Regions from separate parts of the Paenibacillus sp. FSL M7-0420 genome, predicted to be linked through region 3. Evidence: predicted binding sites of a transcription regulator. Region 3 holds the regulator's gene; each other region holds the start of a gene.
What was found. Region 3 encodes Rex, which represses fermentation and respiration genes when NADH is low (regulators of the CRP and FNR family bind a similar motif). Its sites were predicted from a motif close to TTGTGAAATATTTCACAA; they were not measured.

Region 1 (7,807 bases), 2.3 Mb from region 3:
GGTCGATGAGGATGGCGTAATCTCGGGTCTGGAATAAGACAGCATCAGCTAATGGTTGTAGTTTGGCCTCACTTTACCGCAGATATGCTGCGGAGGGTGAGGCTATTTTGTATGCCAAAACAAACATGTCTTTCAAGGCACAACCCCAGCATGAAAATGAGCAGCGCGCCTAAAAACAGAACGATCACAATTGGACCGGGTGCGCCACGTAAGCCGAATGTAATCGAAAAACCGATCACAATTGGACCGGGTGCGCCGCGTAGGCCAAATGTAATCGAAAAACCGATCACAATTGGACCGGGCGCGCCGCGTAGGCCAAATGTAATCGAAAAACCGATCACAATTGGACCGGGAGCGCCGCGTAGGCCAAATGTAATCGAAAAACCGATCACAATGGGACCGGGAACGCCGCGTAGGCCAAATGTAATCGAAAAACCGATCACAATTGGACCATGGGTGCGCCGCATAAGCCAAATGTAATCGAAAAACCGATCACAATGGGACCGGGCACGTCGCGTAGGCCAAATTTTCTCCTGCTGTTTCCTGCTCCTGGCAGACATAATGCCCCTCCTCCGGGGGAAACTAAGCCAAGGTTGAAGAGGGAATCGGCGGCACAAGTGGAGTGGGTGATGTGGTGAAACTCCAAAGTGATTAAAATTTGAAATTGTGAACAATGTGAGAAAAATCACAATAACTCTTGCAATGTGATAAATATCACAATATAATCAGTGTATAAAGTGAAAACAATCACAAACGAATAGTTTTATAAACAAAGTCACGAGCTCACAAGCCCTACTAAATAAGCTTTTCAACTTGGAGGAGGAAGAAATCATGAAAGTAGCAGTTATTGGATGTACCCACGCTGGAACGGCCGCCATTGTAAATACCGCACAGTTATACCCGGATGCCCAGATTACGGTGTACGAGCGCAACGATAATATCTCATTCCTGTCTTGCGGCATTGCCTTATACGTTGGCGGTGTGGTCAAGGACCCGCAGGGACTATTCTATTCCTCCCCGGAACAGCTGGCTGCGCTGGGTGTGCAGACGAAGATGCGCCATGAGGTAATCAACATTGATACCGCCCGCAAAACCTTGAAAGCCCGCAACCTCGTGACCGGCGAGGAAATGGAAGATACTTATGACAAATTGATTATGACAACAGGCTCATGGCCGATTGTGCCTAAGCTTGAAGGAATAGAGATGGAGGGCATCCTGCTCTCGAAGAACTACAATCACTCCAACACCATTATCGAAGAAGCGCAGAAGGTGAAAAGAATTACTGTGGTCGGTGCCGGATATATCGGGGTCGAGCTGGTGGAGGCTTTTCAGATGAATGGCAAGGAAGTTACGCTGATTGATGGGGAAGACCGCATCCTGAGCAAATATCTCGATGAAGAGTTCACCGCACCGATCCAGCAGTCGCTTGAGGATCACGGCATTAAGCTGGCGCTGGGCGAGAAGGTCGCCTCCTTCACTGGTGAGAACGGAAGAGTGACCAAGGTGATTACGAGCAAGGGTGAACATGAGACCGATCTGGTGATTCTCTGCATCGGCTTCCGTCCGAATACCGAGTTGCTGAAGGGTCAAGTGGATATGCTGCCGAACGGCGCGATTATGGTTAACGATTATATGCAGACCAGCCTGCCGGATGTCTATGCTGCCGGTGACAGCTGTGCGATTCATTACAATCCGACGGGTAAACACGCGTATATCCCGCTGGCCACCAACGCAGTGCGTATGGGAACGCTGGTTGCCCGCAATCTGGTCTCGAACACGATCCCTTACATGGGTACGCAAGGAACGTCGGGTATCAAGATCTACGAGGACAATATTGCCGGAACCGGACTGACTGAAGAGGCTGCCAAGGCTGAAGGGATGGATGCGGAAAGTGTCATGCTGATCGACAACTACCGTCCGGAGTTCATGCCAACCTTTGAGCAGGTTCAGGTAAAAGTGGTCTTTGACCGTGCCACCCGCCGCATTCTGGGCGCGCAGATTATGTCCAAGATGGATCTGACGCAGTCGATCAATACCGTATCGGTCTGCATCCAGAATAAGATGACTGTAGACCAGCTTGGCTTCATCGACTTCTTCTTCCAGCCGCATTACAACAAGCCTTGGAACTTCCTGAACACCGCAGGCCTCCAGGCTCTGCCGAAACTTGCTGCAGTCAAAGAGCCAGTACACGCATAATTGTAAAATATAAAATGTTCTGCCGGAGCCCATTCAGGGCTCTTTTTTTGATGCGGCAATAGACAAGGAGAGCTGCCTCTCAAGTCAACTTCGACTTGTTGAGGCAGCTCAACTTTAACGATACGTGTCGATTACGATTGATTGCGATACCCGGAGATTATATTCTTGACGGCGATAGGATTGCTGTCTGTGGGTCCAATCTCAATAGCAGGCAGGGCCGTTGCGTTTGCGGTTGTCAGATCAATCGGGCGAATCGCTCTTGATTCTCCCACATAAGCCTTAGTGTCGGAGAAGAATGCCAGATCGCCGACAGAAGTAAGCGGAACGAACCGGGTCTGGGCGCGTGTAGTGTTGAAGATTTGCAGACCTCCCGTCGGTAAAGAAGTTGGTTGAATTGTGACCCCAATATACACTTGCCTACGCGAAAGCCGGATTTTATCCTGGCCTTTATAACTGGTGACATCTGGAAGGGCATTGCCATATATGGTTCCCATCCAATCAGCGTACAGGTCATTAAATAGTTTCAGATAGCCTCTATCGTTTTCCGTGGTGCAAAACAATAATTTGTTGTCCAGGTAGACGCCGGATACCGTGTTATCCAGCAAACTTGAGGTCGTAGGCTCGCCTTGTACATCACCGTCATAAAAACAGAGCATACCGGTCTTTCCAAGAGCGATTAGCGAATACCCCTCCGGGTGGACGACCAGTGGATTGTGTGCCGTGTCAAAGGTGAGCTGAAATTGGGACCCGTATGGATGAACGCTGTCATCCTCAATGGATATGGCGGCGACATAATCTCTTCCATCGGCAACCTTACAGGCTACATACATATAGGAGCTATTCTCATTGCTCGCCAAGGCGAAAGGCCGGCCTGGACCGACATCCACATTTTTCAAAACCGTATTCGTAGGAGAATCAATAATCGTAACGTTCTTATCTCCATAATTCGCCACATAGGCTTTCTTGCCATTCGAAGCAACCAAGACTGCAACGGGACGGGCAGGATTGGAGCTCATATTGCCCACGGGAACCGTATTGAGAATGCTATGGGATCTCGTATCAATAATGGAGAGTGAACCGATGCGGGTATTCGCTACGAATAGCTTCTTCTCGTCGGGGTCCATAGCCATAGCGCCAGGGTTAGCACCTACCTGAATCCGCTTGATGATCCGATCTTCTGCAGGATCAATAACAGCGACATAGCCATGTTGATAGTCAATTTCATAAGTCACGTAGACATAAGGATCGCGTGAGGGTAATTTCCTGTTGCTTGCTTCTGCCTTGTTTAAATTCATGGATTAATCCCCTTTCCTGGTGTTGAACCGGATGGACTTCCCGGACCCGGAGGACCGGCTGGCCAGATGGGCAGGCGCACCAGATGGAATACGGATGCCGCATTTGGAAGTCTGCTGTAGGGTATGTATGAATTCTCCAGCCCGACTAGCATAATGTCCTGCCAGATTGTCAAAAAGGGCGGAAATAACGAAGAATAATAGAATCCCACGAGGAAAGCCCATAGGAAAGAACTGCCTCTTTAGGGGAGACATCCGTTTTCTCTTTGTACCGCAGCACCAGCTTTTATGGTAAATTTGACATGTCAGTGAAAACTTTCACGTGGTTTTTATGATAGTGACTTTTATCACGTAAATGTGATTGGGATCACGTTACAATGGCATAAAGGAACAAATTTTAAGTAATTAGAAGGGGATAGGAATCATGGCTTATAACAAACCGCAGGGAATCGCTGAAGTCACGGTAGAGAACGGAGTGAAGAAGGCACATAATCCGCTCAGCACTGTACTCATTCTTGGTTTCTTGGGAGGAGCGTTTATCGCGCTCGGATTTTTGCTGGATATTCGTGTCATTGCAGGTGCGCCTGCCGAGTGGGGGTCCATTGCCAACTTTATCGGAGCAGCCGTATTCCCGGTCGGACTGATCCTGGTGCTGCTTGCCGGAGGGGAACTGCTGACAGGGAATATGATGGCGGTGCCGCTGGCGTTCATTGCGAAGAAGATTTCGTTCTGGGAAGTCATTAAGAACCTCGTGCTGATCACACTCAGCAACCTGGCGGGTGCCTTATTCGTCGCTTATTTCTTCGGTCACATCGTTGGTCTTACATCAGATGGCGTGTATCTGGAGAAGCTGGTAAGTATGGCGGAGCATAAGATCGATGCTACGTTCCTGCAGGCTTTTATCTCCGGGATCGGCTGTAACTGGCTCGTAGCGCTGGCGGTATGGCTGTCGTACGGGGCAGACAATTTCAGCGGCAAAATCCTCGGTATCTGGTTCCCGACCATGGCGTTTGTAGCCATCGGCTTCCAGCACGTTGTAGCTAACATGTTCCTTATCCCTGCTGCGATCTTCGAAGGACATTTCACCTGGGGCCAGTATGTGGCCAACTTCGTTCCGGTCTGGCTGGGCAATCTGACGGGCGGCGCAATCTTCGTGGCTGCGGCATACTGGATGGCTTATCTGCGCAAGGAGCCGGGTGCTGTGAGCCCAGCCGCAGGCGTACCTGCTGCTGGATTGAAGAAACACGCTTAATGAATACGGACCTGACCCGGTGAATCACATCGCCGGACTGTAACATAGCTCGGCCTAGCACTTCCTGCTTCTCGGCACCCTGCTTCAAGGGATTCGCAGAGACAGGGAGTGTTTTTGTATCGGGTACAGCAGGATCATCCTCCGGACAAAACAAAATTCACCGTGCAATCCGATTCGGGGGAACGAAATCGGATCTCACGGTGAATAAAATAGGGAGTGTTTCATATGGATCATTACCCCGGCTTCCGGGGAACGAATCAGTGCGGGCGAGGTATTTTTCTTTACGTGTGAAAGAGCGGGTTATAGAATATTAATATCGCTGGCGGCGGTGAAGACAGGATTGATTTTCAATAGGATAATTCCCTGGTTTCCCGCGATACAGCATTAACGCGTATGCTTGCCCCGCCCCCTGTTTTAGGATGATACTGGATGGATTAATGACAGCTATGTTACAGGGGATGACAGACAAGATATGAGATTCATGCAGGCCTATCCGAAGGAAATTAAAGTATTCTTGATTGCCAGTCTTATTAATGCTACCGGCAGTGCGCTGATGTGGCCGCTGGTTACGATGTATGTATTCGATGAACTGGGACGCAGTATGAAGGACGCGGGAATTGTGCTGCTGGTGCAGTCACTCGGCGGGATTGCCGGTCAGCTGCTGGGCGGTTCGTTGTATCATAAGGTAGGAGTGAACCGCCTGATTGTCGGCGCATTAGCGATGAATGCCTTGACGCTGTTTGCCCTCCCGTGGGCGAGCGGAAGCTGGAGCGTATTCATAATCGTCATGGGTCTGATGGGATTGTTCAACTCCCTCTCCCTCCCGGCGATCCAGGCCTTTATCGGTTTCCGGTTCGCGGAGCAGCGCGCAGAGCTGTTCAATATCATCTATGTTGCCAATAATATAGGGGTAGCCCTCGGAACCGCGCTGAGCGGCTTCCTGGGCAATTATATGCTTAGCTTTGTGCTCAACGGGGTGACCTCGGCCGTATTTGCCGGATTCTTCTTCGTCTATCTGCGTAAGGTAGGGACGGCACCGGCTCATAGCACAGTATCGAAAAAGCAACCGCAGCATGAATTATCGGGCTGGAGACTCCTCGGCCATATACGGATCTATCTGTTCATGGCGGTGGGCTCGATGTTCCTGCTGATCGGCAATTCGATCTGGAACAGCGGAGTCTCGCCGTTCATTATCTCGGAAGGCTGGTCGAAGCAGCTATACGGCTTCCTCTGGACGCTGAACGGCGTGCTGATCTTCGCGGCGCAGCCGCTGGTCAGCCTGATCAAGCGCGGGTTCGCGCAGACGTCAACCGCGCAGATGACAGCAAGCGCCGTCTTTTACCTGGGCGGGTATGCTGTAATTCTGTTTATGCCAAGCTATCCGGGGATGCTGCTGGGTATGGTGCTGGCTACCCTTGGGGAGATGCTGATCTCTCCGGCGATGCCTTCCTTCATCTCGGAGCATGCCCAGCGCAGCGCGCCGTTCTATCTCGGACTGAGTGGCGGAATTGGCGCAATCGGCCGTGTCATCGGGCCTTATCTGATGGGTGTTCAGTTCGACAGGGGCGGTCTTGCGCCAACCGGCTGGCTCGCTTGTGGAATGGCTGTGCTGTCCGTAGGATTCTTCGCGCTACACGCCTACATGAACCGTTCCGCTGTACAGCTTGAGCGCAGGACTGCATAATCGTTCATGCTGCAACTAATATTTTTACTAACTGCTTAGTAAGGCAAGGGGTGTATAATAATGCAACCAATTAACAGAGATGCTGCACTGCTTATCCGGCCCTCTGAAATCAAGGATGCCCGTGAGCTGATCGTGCTCGATAATATGATCTGGACGGAGAATACGACCCCGGGTCCGCTGATGTGGCGCTCGCGGGAGGACTATCTGCTGCATGCGCCGCCCGGCTCCCAGCTTGTGGCCTTGCAGGACGGGGAGCTATGCGGTTATGTCGGCTTCGGCTGTCCCAGCGGGATGGAGAGCAACCGCCATGTATGCGAGGTGAATATCGCTGTGCACCCGCGCTTTCAGCGGCTGGGTGTAGGCAGCCGATTGATCGCGGAGATCAAGCGCCATGCTGCGAAGCATGGCATCCGCAAGCTGCGGCTGCGTGTGCTCTCCTGCAATACACCGGCGCTTCAGTTCTACCGCAAATGCGGATTCGAGGAAGAGGGACGGCTGCGGGAGGAATTCTACTTAAGCGGACGTTATGTGGATGAAGTATTCATGAGCTGTAGGCTGACGGGAGGAGAAGGGGATGGAGAGTGAAGTGAAGATGCAAGTCGTCTCGCTTAATGTAGGCAAGCCGAAGACGGTAGAGTACCGCGGTAAGCCGCTGGATACCGGAATCTACAAGCTGCCGGTAGCCGGTCCGCTTGCGCTTCGGGTGGGTGGGTTCACCGGAGACGGGCAAGCGGATCTGGTCAATCATGGAGGCCCTGACAAGGCAGTCTGCGTCTATCCGGTGGAGCATTATGCCCACTGGGAGGAGCGGCTTGGCCGTAAGCTGGAGGTTTCCGCCTTCGGCGAGAATATCACGGCGCGCGGACTGCTGGAGACTGAGGTGTGCATCGGGGATGTGTTTGAGATCGGTACAGCACTGCTGGAGGTGAGCCAGCCGCGCTTCCCGTGCTTCAAGCTCACGCAGAAGCATGGACCTGCGGATATGCCGGCCCAGGTGCTGTCCACCGGTTACAGCGGCTTCTACCTTCGCGTGCTGCGTGAAGGCAGCCTTGCGGCCGGGGACCGGATTACCAAGCTTGCGGGCGGAGCAGGCCGTATCCCGGTGAGGCAGGTTCTGTACTCGATGGAGCATGGGCGCAAGGACCATACGGGCCTTGCGGAGCTGGCCGGACTGGAGAGCCTTGCGGCCGGCCTCCGGGAGCGGTTCCAGAGATGGCTGGATGCGGCGGAGGGCTAGGACGCTCGTCCCTCTCCACCTCGCGTGCACATGCCACTCCGCCCAGCCCTTCAAGCAAATAACCGCAAATAATTGGAACAAGTCCAGCTAAAATAGTTAGTTTCAGCCCAGCAGCTTCCATTCGCTGCGCAGCAGGCCGTACACTG
Region 2 (7,807 bases), 3.1 Mb from region 3:
TGAATGTCCAGATTCCGGCAGAGACTGCCAAATTGCTGAAAGAGAATGGCATTGTGCTTGAAATTTACACAGAGAATGCGATCATCCGTATCCCGAACGCTTCTCTGGAAGGAATCGGGCAGGATTTCTATTTCCGGCTAGTACCGGTAAGGAATGCAGCAGAGCGCAATGAGATTGAGAAGAGAGCCACACTTGAGGCTGTGGTCCGTGAAGTGGCGAAGGACAACAAAATCGAAGTGGTCGCAAGACCGATGACCATCGAGACGAACCTGTCTAGCCGGGCGGTAACTCTGATTCTGCCGCTCAAAGATGTGAAGCTGCCTGCGAACGAAGCGGCGCGTAATGCCTTCCTCGCACAGCTCGGTATTTTCATTGAACACACTGACGGCACGAAAGAGGTTGTCAAAGGCAAAGCGGTTACCTATAAAGAGGGACTGCTTGGACTGGAATTCTCGGTAAGCAAATTCAGTACCTTTACGATTATCAACTTCAATAATCAGTCGCCTGCTACGCATGTATCCTATATCGTTGGCTTCCCGGATGGTCAATTCAAGCCGGACGATCGGGTAACGCGCTCGCAGATGGCACTTATGATTGCCCGGAATCTGGGCTATGATGCTAGTGCGGCTGTAGGCACTCCTCCCTTCCCGGATGTAGCTGTCCGCCATTATGCGGCAGCAGCCATTGCCTTCGTAAATGCACAGGGCGTGATGAAGGGTGATCCGGCCGGGAAATTCCGGGGGGATGCGCCGATTACGAGAGCAGAGATGGCCGCTGCTGCTGCCAACTACCTGAAGCTTGCGGTACCGGCAGACGGAAAATCGAGCTTCAGCGATACAACTGGACATTGGGCCCAGGCTGTAATTGAAGCCAACGTGTCGGCAGGCCTGCTCAAGGGCTACCCGGACGGCAGCTTCAAGCCGAATGCTTATCTGACCCGTGCGGAAGCAGTAGTCATTGTTAATCAGATGTTTGACCGCGGCCCGCTCCATGGAGCAGATGCGGTGAAATTCCCGGATGTCTCCAAGAATCATTGGGCCTACCTGGATATCCAGGAGGCTATCATCGACCATCAGTACCGGATCGACAGTGAACAGAAGGAACAACGGGTTACAGAATAAATGGATAGGGGTTGGAGGAGAGATCATTTCTCCTCCAGCCCCTAAATCATTAAATTTGAAGTATAATGGTTATAAAACCGTACCGATTTCCAGTTGCGAAGGAGATCCGAATGAAAGCAATCCTGATTGACGATGAAGAATTGGCACTAAAGGCTTTGGAACGCCAATTGCATGCGCTTGGGTGTTTCGAGATTATCGGCAAATATACCGATCCGCTGCAAGGGCAGCAAAAGGTAGAGGAGACCGAGACCGATATTGTGTTTCTCGATATTCATTTACCGGAGCTGAGCGGGATTGAGCTGGCGGAAAGGCTGCTTGAACAGAGACCCGATCTGCAGGTTGTATTCGTAACGGCATATGATAAGTATGCGATCAAGGCTTTTGAGCTGAATGCCCTGGATTATTTGCTTAAGCCGATTCATACGGACCGTCTGAAGCTTACAGTTCGGAGATTGAATGCTCAGCAGAAGCCTGGCCTGGTAGCCCGGGCAGCGTCAGCGCAGACAAGCTGGAGAATGCTGATGCTCGATGCCTTCCGGATCTACGAAGGGAGCCAGGAGCTTCCGTCGCTGCAATGGAGAACGGCGAAGGCGCAGGAAATCTTCTTTTACCTGCTGCATCATCGCGGCAAAGTGGTCAGTAAAGCCACCCTGATTGAATTGCTGTGGGCTGATTTTGATCCGAATAGGGCCTATCCGCAGTTATATACAGCTGTGTATCATATCCGCAAGATGCTGGAGCCCTTCAGCAGAGAACGGATTCTCCTGCAAAATACGGCGGACGGCTATCTGCTTAAGCTGAATGGCATCTGCCTGGACGTTGATGAGTTTGACCGCTTTATCCAAGCGGGGTTAGAGCTCTCGAATGACACCCTGCCCGAATACGAACGAATCCTGAAGCTGTTCAAGAGCGAATATCTGGAGGGGTACGATTATGTGTGGGCGGAGCTTGAACGGCAGAGATTCCAGCTGCAGTGGATTCGGCTGAAGCTGAATCTGGTCCGCTGGTATATGGGGAATGCAGAATATGAACAGGCCTTCAAGCATATTGAACAGGTCTGCACCCGCTATCCGTTAGAGGAGCAAGCGCAATTATTGTACATGCAAATATCGGATAGAATGGGCTTTCATTTTCTGGTGCAAAGACAGTATGTATTGCTGGAAACGGTCATGGAAGCAGAGGTTGCGGAGAAACCGAGCCGGGAGATTGTCAAATGGTATAGGGATTGGGACAACAAGCGTCAGAAAGGGTGAATCCGTGGATTCATCCTTTTTGCCCTATCTAAATTATGATATATTTAATCTTGAATGAACTTGTTCTGCAAAGACCCGACGAAGGAGCCCCCCATGACCCAATTTGTCTACAAGCAGATTATTGCTGACCTCAAAACGAAGATCTTTGCCGGGCAGTACGCCGATATGAAGCTGCCGGATGAGCGCAGTCTCAGCGAGGCGTATCAGGTTAGCCGCAGTACCATTAAGCGTGCGCTGATGAAGATGGAGAGCTCGGGCATTATTTTCAAGAAACGCGGCTCCGGCACCTTCATCAATCCGTTATACATCAAGAACGATTCGATCTTCAATTACGAGGGCTCTAATCTGGGGGTGTCGGATAACTTCCAGATGCACGGCAAGAAGCCGGAGATCAAGGTGCTGAGCTTCGAGGTCATCCGGCCCACGGAGGAGCTTCAGCGGGATTTGTTCCTGATGCCTCATGATTTCGTGTATAAAATCGTGCGTCTGCGCCTGTTCGAAGGTGCGCCGTTCATGATTGAGACGGGATATATTCCGATTAAAATTGTGCAAAATCTCGACCAGACGATTATCGAGGGGTCGATTTTTCATTATCTGGAGGAATCGCGCAATCTGGCGGTGACCAAATCCTTTTTGTCTATTTTTGCCGAGCCTTCAATGCCGAATGACCAGGAGCTGCTCCATCTGAAGGAGAATGAACCCGTAGGAATTATGGAGGGGATCTTCTTCCTGGATAACGGCACGCCGTTCGAATTCTCGCATATGCGCTTCCATTATGAGTATCTGAAGTTTAACACGTTCGTATCTGTGCATTGAGGATGGACGGTGTAAATAGCATAATTTAGGTATAGCAGGCCGGGAGGAGTCCCGGTCTTTTTTTGGTGTTTTTTATATAACAAATTAATCCATAATTATAAAAATAAACATCTTTTTGTGCGTAGTTTGCAGAGGATTTCATACTATGTTCAAAATTTCACAATATTGGACCGTATTAATTTCTAAAAAGATTGAATTTCTGAAATGCCGATGTATGATGTAACTGTAGAAGTGATACATTCAATTTACAAAGAAAAAGATTAGGGAGTGGAAGACATGGGATTAACAATCGAACAGGTGGATTATTCCTCGAAAACGTATCTGGCAAAGCTTGATGCTTACTGGCGTGCAACGAACTACATTTCCGTAGGCCAGCTTTATTTGAAGGATAACCCGTTGTTAAGAGAACCGCTGAAGGATGCAGATGTCAAAGTGAAGCCGATCGGACACTGGGGGACCATCCCTGGGCAGAACTTTATCTATGCGCACCTGAACCGTGTAATCACTAAATATGATCTCAACATGTTCTATATTGAAGGCCCGGGCCATGGCGGCCAGGTGATGGTGTCGAACTCTTATCTGGACGGAAGCTACACCGAAATCTATCCGCAGATCACCCAAGACATCCCTGGTCTGAAAAAGCTGTTCAAGCAGTTCTCCTTCCCTGGCGGTGTTGCCTCCCATGCGGCTCCTGAAACACCCGGATCGATTCATGAAGGCGGCGAGCTGGGTTACTCCCTGTCGCACAGCGTGGGCTCAATTCTGGATAACCCTGAGCTGATCTCCGCAGTAGTGGTAGGTGACGGCGAAGCAGAGACCGGTCCGCTGGCCGCTTCCTGGCTGTCCAACCGGTTCATCAACCCGATTACAGACGGTGCGGTATTACCGATTCTGCACTTGAACGGCTTCAAGATCAGTAACCCGACCATCCTCTCCCGGATGAGCAGAGAAGAATTAACCGCCTATTTTGCCGGAAACGGCTGGGAAGCATTCTTCGTGGAAGGTGAGAACCCTGATCTGATGCACCCGGAAATGGCGAAGGTGCTGGATACGATCGTAGAGAGAATTGCCGCCATTCAGAAGAATGCCCGTGAAAATAACGATACTGCCCGTCCGGTATGGCCGATGCTGGTCTTCCGCTCCCCTAAAGGCTGGACCGGTCCGAAATCGTGGGATGGCGTGCCGAACGAAGGCTCTTTCCGTGCACACCAGGTACCGATTCCTGTGGATCAGAAAAACATGAAGCATGCTCCGGCGCTGCTGGAATGGCTGAACAGCTACAGACCTGAAGAATTGTTCGATGCTAACGGCCGTCTGAACGCGGATCTGGCGGAAATTCTGCCAACCGGCGACAGACGTATGGGGATGAACCCGGTAACGAATGCCGGTAAACTGATCAAAGACCTGCACAAGCCGAATTTCCGCAACTACACCTTAGATAATTCTGTTCCGGGTCAAGTGATTGCGCAGGATATGGCCGTGCTGGGGAAATACCTGAAAGAGGTTGTTACGCTCAACGAAGAGAACCGCAACTTCCGGATCTTTGGACCGGATGAGACCATGTCCAACCGTCTGGGACCTGTATTCGAAGTGACCAAGCGCCAATGGATGGACGCTATTCAGGAACCGCAGGATGAATTCCTCGCTCCGTATGGCCGTGTCATTGACTCCCAGTTATCAGAGCATCAGGCAGAGGGGATTCTGGAAGGGTACGTACTGACCGGCCGCCACGGATTCTTCGCCAGCTATGAAGCGTTCCTGCGCGTGGTCGATTCGATGATCACCCAGCACTTCAAGTGGCTGCGCAAGGCGACAGATCAGACCTGGAGAGAAGATATTCCATCCCTGAACGTCATCGCTACATCGACCGTGTTCCAGCAAGACCATAACGGTTATACCCACCAAGATCCGGGTCTGCTCGGCCATCTGGCTGACAAGAAGCCTGAATTCATCCGTGAGTATCTGCCGTCCGATGCGAACAGCCTGCTGGCTGTATTCGACACGATCCTGAATGACCGTCAGAAGATCAACCTGATCGTATCCTCCAAGCATCCGCGTCCACAGTGGTTCTCGGCCGATGAAGCTCAGGAGCTGGTAACTAAAGGACTCAAAATCATTGACTGGGCCAGCACCGACAAAGGCGGCGAGCCGGATCTCGTAATTGCTTCTTCCGGTACAGAACCAACTATGGAAGCCTTGGCTGCGATCTCGATCCTGCATGAGAAGCTGCCTGAGCTGAAGATCCGCTACATCAACGTGGTCGACCTGCTGAAGCTGAGAAGTCAGAAGCTTGATCCGCGCGGCTTGTCTGACGAGGAGTTTGATCAATTTTTCACAAAAGACAAACCGGTCATCTTCGCCTTCCACGGCTATGAAGGCCTGATCAAAGACCTGTTCTTCGACCGCCACAACCATAACCTGCATGTGCACGGCTACCGCGAGAATGGCGACATCACGACACCGTTCGATATGCGTGTACTCAACCAGATGGACCGCTTCGACCTCACGAAGGAAGCGGTGCTGAGTCTGCCGGAAGCAAGCAAATACCAGGCTATCGCTGACGAGATGGATGCTATGGTGCAGAAGCACCACGCGTACATCCGTGAAGAGGGCATCGACCTCCCAGAGGTTGAGAACTGGGTATGGAAGGCTTTGAACTAAGGTTAGGACGATAGTGTTATTTCATTAATAATATAGTAGGCTTCAATTAAGGAGCGCCCCGGTTAGTCATGTTGATGGCTGCGGGGCGCTTTTTGTGTCCGATGATTGGAGCTGGATTATGGTCTCCGGGTTGTCCGGGATCGATGAGGTCTCCGGCTGCAATACCTTCTTCCGCTGCGCCGCGGTGAGTACAGGGACACCATTACTCCCATTCATCTCCAACATGTGCTTCCAATAGCGCTTCGGCATCTTAGAGGAACGCAGCCGGTCATTGCGGCGCTCCTTGATGCCGATGGCGTGATAGAAGCCGGTCCATAAGCGGCGGTACGCTTCCTCGGTCTCATCGGGCTCGGGTGGAGTCCACCCGCTTAAGGGAACGATGGCCTCCCGTCCGGGCTCATGAATCAGCGCCGCCCCGTGCGTCTGGTCGTAGATCATGAAGCTCTCCCCCTGGAACCGGTCGCAGAAGTGTTCCCGGATTACAGGCAGCACATAGCCCTGCGGTTCAATGACTGCGGCCATGACCGGGCCGTATACAGAGAAGCGGACGAAGCCTGTATACAGATGCGCTTCATGCCGGAGCTGCTGAACGGCCTTCATCAGACTGTTAACAGTATCATCAGCCAGCATATTCATCACCTTGCGGCCATGCTGGAAGCCGAGATACAGGAAGTTCAGCAGCAGCATTTCCTTATCGGGGGCGCAGCTCCAGAAGCCCAGACGCACCAGCTCCTCGGCTTCGCGGCTGATCCGCAGCGGCAGGGACTTCAGTACCCGCGCGGCCTTCTCCTTGTCGGTCTCAATCCATTTCGCTTCCAGCAGCAGGCCTATTTCTCCGCCTTCAGCATGAATTGCCAGCGGAATCTCCTTCCAGGCATAGCTCTCAAATACACAGCACAGCAGACCCTCGAAGCTTCCGTCATAGGTGTACGCCAGTGCGGACGGCTTGAACATCAGGCCTTCGCCCCCTTGTTGAAGCTGTTCCAGTCCCCGGCGGCGGGCAAGGTGGAGAGGTTGAAGTCATCGAACAGCGTGAGCTGTTCCACCTGCGGCTGCTGGAGAGCCAGCTGCTGCCCGGACATGAGGGAGCGGAGCAGCGTATGCTCGCTTACCTTCAGCCCTTCCAGCGGTTTGTCCTTGCAGGTGATGAAGAACTGGGCACGCTTGAGGACCACTCCCAGCTTCTTCAGCGCGTGGAAATCGAGCGATCCGGCCCGTCTGGCCTTCACGATCCGCTGTGCACTTCTTACGCCGATGCCGGGTACACGCAGCAGCATTTCGTACGGGGCGCGGTTGATCTCAACGGGGAACTGCTCCCGGTGGTTAACGGCCCAGCTGCACTTGGGGTCCAGCAGCGGGTTGAAGTTCGGCACGGCCTCATCCAATAATTCATTCGCCTTGAAGCCGTAGAAGCGCAGCAGCCAATCGGCTTGATAGAGCCGGTGTTCCCGCAGCAGCGGCGGCTTGGTGTCTAGAGCGGGCAGGAGGGAATCCTCTACCACCGGGGTGTAGGCCGAGAAGAATACGCGCTTAAGTGAGTATTTGCGGTATAAGCCTTCCGTCAGATTCAGAATCTGGTAATCGGTATCTGGCGTTGCTCCCACGATCATCTGGGTGCTCTGTCCAGCCGGAGCGAAGCGGGGAGCATGGTTATACTTGACGATATCGGAGCGGTTCTCCTTGATCCGGCTGGTAATCAGCCCCATCGGCTTCAGGATGGATACCTTGCTCTTATCAGGTGCGAGCCGTCCGAGGCTCTCCTGCGAGGGCAGCTCGATGTTGACGCTCATGCGGTCGGCGAGCAGCCCAAGTCTGGACAGCAGGGCTTCGTCTGCTCCGGGGATGGCTTTTACATGAATATATCCGTTGAAATGATAGACATTGCGCAGCAGCTCAAGTGCGGCAATTAACTGCTCTGTGGTGTAGTCCGGATTGCGCATAATGCCTGAGCTAAGA
Region 3 (7,807 bases):
CCTGGTTCCGCAAATGCTATTACCACCGGGCCAAGCATGAAGCCGGGATCTCCGATGTGGTGGTCACCAATCACTCCAAGCTGTTCGCAGATGTCAAAGCCGGGCATCAGCTTCTTCCGGCGTACGACCATCTTGTTATTGATGAAGCCCATCATCTGGAGGATATTGCCGGCAAGCATCTTGGCATGCAGATGAAATATTTCACATTCGCCCATACCCTCACCCGTCTCTATAAGGATAGCCGGAGCGGGCAGCTGCCTGCCCTCCGCCAGAGTCTGCAGTCTTCGGGCAGTGAGCAGGCTTCAGAATGGAGCGGCGTGATCGACCGGATCTATCCAGATCTGCTGACGGTGAAGGAGTCCTGGGATGCGCTCAGCGACCGGCTCTTCAGCCTGCTGCCCGAGCGCAGCGATGCCGGGGCCGGTGAAGCAGGCCAGCTGGTGGCACGCCTGCAGCCGGGCAAGAAGCCGAAGGATTGGGAGGAGCTGGCTGCCCTTGAGAATACACTGAACCTCAGTCTGAGCGATATCATCCGCAAGGGCGACAAAATGCTCAGTGAGATGCGTGACACGGACAGCCAATCCTCCTCAGACAGCCTTGTGACCGATATCGGCGGGTTATTCAAGGATCTGGCATCCATTAGAGAGCAGATCCGCTTCTTCATGAGCCTGAACGATGAGAATATCGTGTATTGGCTGGAGGGAAGCGGTAATTATAAGGGTAAGTCGCTGCAAATGTATGCTGTTCCCGTAGATGTCAGCACCCAGCTTAGGGAGCTGTTCTTCGATAAGAAGAAGAGCATTATCCTGACCTCGGCCACCTTATCCGTGGATAAATCCTTCCAGTTCATGATCGATAACCTGGGTCTTGGCGAGGCTGCCGAGCAGCGGCGTCTGATGACTGCACTGCTTCCATCGCCATTCAAGTATCGTGAGCAGGCGCTCCTGGTCATTCCCCGGGACTTCCCGAGCGTCAAGGGAAGTATAGGGGATGCCCGCTTTGTGGACACCCTCGTGCACTCCCTTGCCGAGACAGCTGTAACAACACGGGGGCGGATGCTGGTGCTGTTCACCTCCTACAAGATGCTGCGCCAGGTGTATGAACCGCTGAAGGAGGCACTTGCCTCACAGGATATCGCGGTGCTGGGACAAGGCGTGGAAGGCGGCAGCCGGAGCAAGCTGATCCGCCGCTTCCAGGATAGCCCGGCTTCGGTCTTGCTGGGTACCAGCAGCTTCTGGGAAGGGGTGGATATCCCGGGAGAAGCATTGACCTGCCTGGCGATTGTCAGACTGCCGTTCCAGCCGCCGAATCACCCGCTGGCAGAAGCGAAGTCGGAGCTGCTTCAGGCACAGAAGAAGAATCCGTTCATGAAGCTGTCCGTGCCGCAGGCCGTCATCCGCTTCAAGCAGGGCTTCGGGCGGCTGGTCCGCACGGCGCAGGACCGGGGCATCGTAATTGTGTACGATACCAGAGTCATCGAATCGCATTACGGAAAGTACTTCCTGTACTCGCTCCCCGGTCCCAAGATGGAGCATATGCTCACCGAGCAGATGGTCCCGAGAATTGCCGAATGGCTGGATGACGGCGGGGTTTCCTAATTCATCTGCTATTGCTATTATTAATAAGTCATGATTAACCTGAAGATCCGTTCCCGCCTGCCCTGCCACTCCGGCAGGCGGCGGGGCACGGTTGCTATAATCGGCATTACATGAAGCGAATTTGTGATGTTACATCAACTTGAAGGAGGAGAATACATGAAATCGGATAAAATATCGGAGGCCGTCGTGCGCAGGCTCCCAGTGTACCTGCGTTTCCTGAACGATCTCCAAAAACGTGAAATCTCCACAGTCTCTTCCCAGGAGCTGGGCCAGAAGCTTGATCTGAATCCCGCCCAGATCCGTAAGGATTTGGCTTATTTCGGTGATTTTGGCAGAAAAGGCATCGGCTATGATGTATCTTATCTGATTGAGAAGATCCGCCATATCCTGAAGCTTGACCAGCAAATTAATGTTGCACTGGTTGGAGCCGGTAATCTCGGTCATGCCTTGTCTAACTACAACGCTTACTTAAAGGATACGATGAAGATTACTGCCATCTTCGATGCCTATCCGCCGAAGGTAGGCCAGCAGATCAACTCGCTGGTTGTGCAGCCGATGGAGGAGCTAAGCAGTACAATCCGCTCGCAGGGCATCCGGATCGGGATTATTACCGTGCCCGACAGCGAAGCCCAGAACGTAGCTGATATTCTTGTCGATTCCGGTATCGAGGCGATTCTGAACTTTGCACCGGTTATTCTCAAGACGCCTGCCAATATCCGGATTCATGCCGCAGATTTCACCACCGATCTGCAGAGCTTGGCCTATTATCTGCATGATGGAAAGGATGAGGCTGAAGATGAGCAGTAAGATCACGATAATCAAGAATGGGCACTTCCTGGTTCCGGGCAGTGACAAGCCGGTTCTGAGCGGGTACATGACCCTGGAGAATGATTTGATTACTTACATAGGTGAAGCTGAGCCGGCAGTGGAGGATGGCGCACAGGTCGTAGACGGCAGCCGTCTGCTGTTCATGCCTGGTCTGGTCAATACCCATGGTCATACTGCAATGTCACTGCTGCGCGGATACGGCGACGATATGGTGCTTCAGTCTTGGCTGCAGGAGAAGATGTGGCCGATGGAAGAGAAATTCACTGGTGATGATGTATATTGGGGAACCTCGTTGTCCGTGCTGGAGATGCTGAAGGGCGGGACAACCACCTTCCTCGATATGTATGATCATATGGACAGGGTAGCGGAAGTGACCGAGCAGTCCGGTATTCGTGCTGTGTTGATGCGCGGCGTAATTGGGCTGTGCCCGGAAGAGGTACAGCAATCCAAGCTCGCTGAGGCGATTGCTTTTGCCCGTAACTGGCACGGCAAGGCTGACGGCAGAATTACGACCATGCTCTCACCGCACGCACCGTACACCTGTCCTCCAGAGTTTTTCATGAAGTTTGTGCAGGCTGCCCATGATCTGGACTTGCCAATGCACACCCATATGTCCGAGACGCGCCATGAAGTGGAGCAGAATGTGGCCGACTACGGCCTGCGTCCGGTCGCACATCTGGAGAAGCTCGGGATGTTCACCCGTCCTTCGCTCATTGCCCACGGGGTTCATCTGAACGATGAAGAGATCGGGATTCTGGCCCGCCATAACGTTGGCGTGTCGCATAACCCCGGCAGTAACCTGAAGCTGGCCAGCGGGGTTGCGCGTGTTCCTGAACTGCTGAGAGCCGGGATTAAGGTCTCCCTGGGTACAGACGGCGCGGCAAGCAACAACAATCTGGATATGTTCGAAGAGATGAGGCTGGCGGCTCTGATTCACAAGGGCGTAAGTGGTGATCCCACAGCGGTACCGGCTCCTGAGGCGCTTCTGATGGCTACGGAGTATGGGGCGCAGTCTATTTTCCTAAGCGGGGTAGGCCGGCTTGCCGCAGGAATGAAGGCCGACTTCATCGCACTTGATATTGACCAGCCGCATCTGCTGCCGCATACCGATCTGCTCTCCCATGCCGTATATTCGGCAAGTGCCAAGGATGTGGAGCATGTATGGGTGAACGGCCAGCAGGTTGTGAAGCATGGACAATGCCTGACACTTGATGAGGAAGCCATCCGCCGCAAAGCACAGGAGACGTTCGAGAGCCTGCTTAAACGGTAATTCAGGGGAACGGGAAAGGAAGCAGCGTGGTGAAGAAGAAGAGGAGAAGATGGATCTGGCTGGGGATTACCGTGGTGCTGCTCCTTCTGTTCGGACTAAGCCAGTTCTATGCCTACATTATGAAGGACCAGTGGAACGAGCGGAGTGAGGCCAAGGAGCTGGCCCGGGCGCGTGCCGGACTAACAGAGGTTACCAAGGCCCAGAAATCTGTCTGGAATGAGAATGAGATCTACTGGGTGCTGACCGGTAAAAATGAAGCAGGGACCGATCTGATGGTGTGGGTCCGTTTCACCTTGGAGGGCAAGCCTGCCGGAGGCGACAACGACCTGTATGCAGAGGAACTGAGCAATGGCACCTCAGAAGAGAAAATGCGCGGAATCATAGCCGCTCAGCTGCCGGACATTACGATCGAACGGCTGCTGCCCGGTGTATACAACGGGGAATATGCCTGGCAGCTATTTTACAAAAAAGACGGGCGATTCTATTACAGCTTCTACCGCTTCAAGGATGGCAGCGCCATCGGTGAGGGGTACAGTCTGCCGAATCGCTAAGCTAAGCGCTCAGCGGAAGAATACATGCGGGGGAACAGTTTATCTGTTCTTCCGTTTTTTTAACAGATAAATTTATATGTTTTGAGGTCCCCGCAAAGTACCTGAGTCAACACCTACGCTAAAGCCCCACTTTGTGGGGTTATTTTATTATTTTGACGGTGAGGGATGAAGGAAATCAGTACCCCTTCACTTCTGAGATATATCAATTGATATATTAAAAGTAATCCCTAATCTGCTATCAATAACTTGCATGTTGAATGTAACAAGGAGGTTGATGAAATTGGAAATATTGGCATATTTGTATCAGGCGGTGGATCTGTTCAAGGAGGAGCTGGGGGAGAATCTGTCGGGAATTTACGTGCATGGCTCACTGGCGATGGGCTGTTTTCACCCCGATACCAGCGATATCGATCTGCTGATCGTCGTACATGACAAGCTGCCCGCAGAGGTCAGTCATAGACTTGCCAGGCGTATTGTAGCTTATCATGACAGTCTGCCGAATAAGCGCGGAATTGAACTATCTATCGTCCTTAAGACATACCTGCGCAATTTTGTGTATCCTACGCCTTTTGAATTTCACTTTTCGGAAGCACATTTAGAGCGGTACAGAACTGATGAGAATTATCTGTGCGGCGGCTTTGAGGATGCTGATCTGGCGGCGCATTTTACAGTAGTCTACCATCGCGGGTTTATCTTGTACGGGGAGCCGATCCGCGAGGCCTTTGCGCCGCTAGACAACAGGTACTATCTGGATTCCATTATCAGGGATATCGATGATGCGCCGCAGAATATTAAGAAATCACCGGTGTATTACACACTGAATCTATGCAGGGTAATCTATTATATGCAGAAAGGTCATGTTTCTTCCAAGAAGGAAGGCGGGGAGTGGGGGCTGCAGCAGTTGCCTGAAGTCTATCACGGCTTGCTTAGACAGTGTCTGAAGGAATATAGCGGTGCGGGGGACGCAGAAGGCTATGAACCGGGCGAATTAACTGATTTTGCGGAATATATGATGGCTGAAATCAAGCGGACTCCGAACTGAAGATTGGCCGGGCAAAAATGATAAGTGCATGAAACATCCAGAAATTAGTATCAAAAATTTTAAATATATTCACAACTTTATGTAAAATCGTATATACACCTGTGATATACTACTACTTGTATCAGGACATGCTTAAGAGCATGTCAGTCTCGGATGGGCGCTAGACACGCTGGATGGTCTTTATTATAGAGTTATGCTCGGTCATTTTTGAGAGGAGGACGTTTCTTGAAACTGCGTCTCATGCCTGTACTGCTAACGTCTCTGCTGTCTGCTGCATTATTGTTTGGCGGCTGGTATTCTTACCGTACATTCGCGGTGCAGGAGCCGCTGCAGAAGCTGGTATCATCCTACGAGGGAGTGAAGGATTCCCATATTACTATTAAACGCAATGAGGTCACTTTGAAACTGGATTTGCAGCCGGGCACGAAATTACGTGAGCTGGTGCAGTATGTATCAAGAGAAGGCAGCACTGCTATTGACGGACGGACCTTGAAGCTGGATGTGGAGCAGAAGCCGAGCGAGCTGCTGGATGAGTACTGGGATAAAGCGATGTTCTCTGTAGCAGAAGCGATGGAGAGCCGGAAGTATACATTGATACCAGCGAAGCTGGATGGACTGAAGGAGCAGGACAGCAAGTACAGCGGGGTTACAGCCGCCACAGAGATTGACGACAACAATGTGTATGTAAGCCTGAGCAACGGCACAGAGAGCAAATTCATTATTCTGCCGCGTGCAGCAGCCAAGATGGGAGTGTGGAACAATGCCTAAGTACTGGAAAGAGGTTGTAGCCGGATTCGTTCCGGTCATGCTGATTTTTATGGCTTTTGTGGGGATTAATATCTTCCCTGTAATCATAGCGCTGGGTATGGTTGCCGCGCTCCTGTTCATTGCCCATGCCCGTGGCGGTCTGACGGTTAATGCAGGTGCAGATAAGAAGCGCAAGAAGAACGGCCCCTCCAAGCTGACCTTTGAAGAGATCGGCGGACAGGACAATGCCAAGCAGGAGCTGCGTGAAGCGCTGGACTTCCTGATCCGGCACGAAGAAATCAGCAAGTTCGGGATTCGCCCGCTCAAGGGAATTCTGCTTACAGGTCCTCCGGGAACAGGAAAGACGCTGATGGCTAAGGCTGCGGCGCATTATACGGGCTCCGTGTTTGTAGCTGCCTCGGGCAGTGAATTCGTTGAGATGTATGTCGGTGTGGGTGCGGGACGCGTACGCGATTTGTTCAAGGATGCCCGCACACGCGCACTCAAGGAGAATAAGCAAAGCGCCATTATTTTCATTGACGAAATCGACGTCATCGGCGGGAAGCGCGAAGGCGGACAACAGCGTGAATATGATCAGACCCTCAATCAGCTGCTGACGGAGATGGACGGGATTTATAACAATGATACCCCGCGCATTCTGCTGGTAGCTGCAACGAACCGCAAGGAGATGCTGGATTCTGCGCTGCTGCGCCCGGGGCGTTTTGACCGCCATATTCAGGTGGATATGCCTGACAAGAAGGGCCGCAAGTCGATTCTCGACCTGCATGCCAAGAACAAGCCGCTGCATGATACCGTGGATCTGGATAAAATCGCCGAAGAAGCTTACGGCTTCTCGGGTGCGCAGCTGGAGAGCGTGATGAACGAAGCCGCGATCTACATGATGCGCGAGAATCTGACCCTGGTAGAGCAGCGTCATCTGTCGATGGCGATCGACAAGGTGATGATGGGTGAGAAGACCGACCGTGAGACCAACCATGAAGAGAAGAAGCGGGTAGCGATTCATGAGCTTGGACATGCTATTATGGCTGAGCTGCTGCGCCCCGGAAGCGTTAGCCAGGTAACACTGACTCCGCGCGGTCAGGCTCTAGGGTATGTCCGGCATAATCCGCAGACCGAGCAGTATCTGTACACGAAGGATTACCTGGAGAACCAGATTATGATTGCCCTTGGCGGAGCGGCTGCCGAAGAGATGTATTACGGCGGACGCAGTACCGGTTCCCGTGGAGACTTCGATCAGGCGCTGAATATCGTTGAGACGATGATGAAGTCAGGGCTCACCTCGCTGGGCATTGCGAATCTGCAAATGGTTACCACCGAAGAATTAATGAAGGAAAACAGTAAGATACTGGATGAGCTTATGATCCGTACTAAGGACCTGCTGGAGCAGCAGAGAAATATATTTGATTACTCCCTTGACATTTTAATGAAGGAAGAAGTTCTCTCCGGAGAGCAATTTCGTTGTCAATTTCGTGACAGTGTCCTTTTACCGGCATAATTCTTTATGCCGGTTATTTTTTTTTACTTTTCAGACATGCTAAGATATCATTATATGTCGGGCTACTTATTTTTTTCGACAGACAAGGTACAATACAGAAGTATAGATACCTGAAAGGATGGAGACTTTTACATGAATTTTAAGAAGATCGGTGTCATCGGCGGAGGCACAATGGGACAAGGGATTGCCGAAATGCTGGCAGCCAAGGGCCTGGATGTCATGCTGGTGGAGAAAACTGCAGAACGGCTGAACTAC

Region 1: MKX51_RS29130 (formate/nitrite transporter family protein) is a predicted target of Rex. The motif match lies at 3,795-3,812, and genes of this name have one in related genera.
Region 2: MKX51_RS32610 (phosphoketolase family protein) is a predicted target of Rex. The motif match lies at 3,336-3,353, and genes of this name have one in related genera.

What each region holds. Positions count from the first base shown of each region.
Region 1 covers NZ_JBBOCJ010000001.1:6,779,642-6,787,448, reverse strand. Annotated here, with positions in the region: gene MKX51_RS29150 (formate--tetrahydrofolate ligase) at 1-37, shown strand, start outside; gene MKX51_RS29145 (hypothetical protein) at 69-560, opposite strand; gene MKX51_RS29140 (FAD-dependent oxidoreductase) at 832-2,196, shown strand; gene MKX51_RS29135 (YncE family protein) at 2,328-3,491, opposite strand; gene MKX51_RS29130 (formate/nitrite transporter family protein) at 3,913-4,740, shown strand; gene MKX51_RS29125 (MFS transporter) at 5,213-6,424, shown strand; gene MKX51_RS29120 (GNAT family N-acetyltransferase) at 6,485-7,009, shown strand; gene MKX51_RS29115 (MOSC domain-containing protein) at 6,999-7,661, shown strand; gene MKX51_RS29110 (GNAT family N-acetyltransferase) at 7,764-7,807, opposite strand, start outside.
Region 2 covers NZ_JBBOCJ010000001.1:7,533,502-7,541,308, forward strand. Annotated here, with positions in the region: gene MKX51_RS32595 (S-layer homology domain-containing protein) at 1-1,121, shown strand, start outside; gene MKX51_RS32600 (response regulator) at 1,232-2,374, shown strand; gene MKX51_RS32605 (GntR family transcriptional regulator) at 2,468-3,190, shown strand; gene MKX51_RS32610 (phosphoketolase family protein) at 3,467-5,851, shown strand; gene MKX51_RS32615 (TIGR03915 family putative DNA repair protein) at 5,918-6,805, opposite strand; gene MKX51_RS32620 (putative DNA modification/repair radical SAM protein) at 6,805-7,807, opposite strand, start outside.
Region 3 covers NZ_JBBOCJ010000001.1:4,436,307-4,444,113, reverse strand. Annotated here, with positions in the region: gene dinG (ATP-dependent DNA helicase DinG) at 1-1,598, shown strand, start outside; gene MKX51_RS19010 (redox-sensing transcriptional repressor Rex) at 1,755-2,405, shown strand; gene MKX51_RS19005 (amidohydrolase) at 2,395-3,696, shown strand; gene MKX51_RS19000 (cell wall elongation regulator TseB-like domain-containing protein) at 3,726-4,247, shown strand; gene MKX51_RS18995 (aminoglycoside adenylyltransferase domain-containing protein) at 4,528-5,289, shown strand; gene MKX51_RS18990 (hypothetical protein) at 5,515-6,057, shown strand; gene MKX51_RS18985 (AAA family ATPase) at 6,050-7,552, shown strand; gene MKX51_RS18980 (3-hydroxyacyl-CoA dehydrogenase family protein) at 7,685-7,807, shown strand, end outside.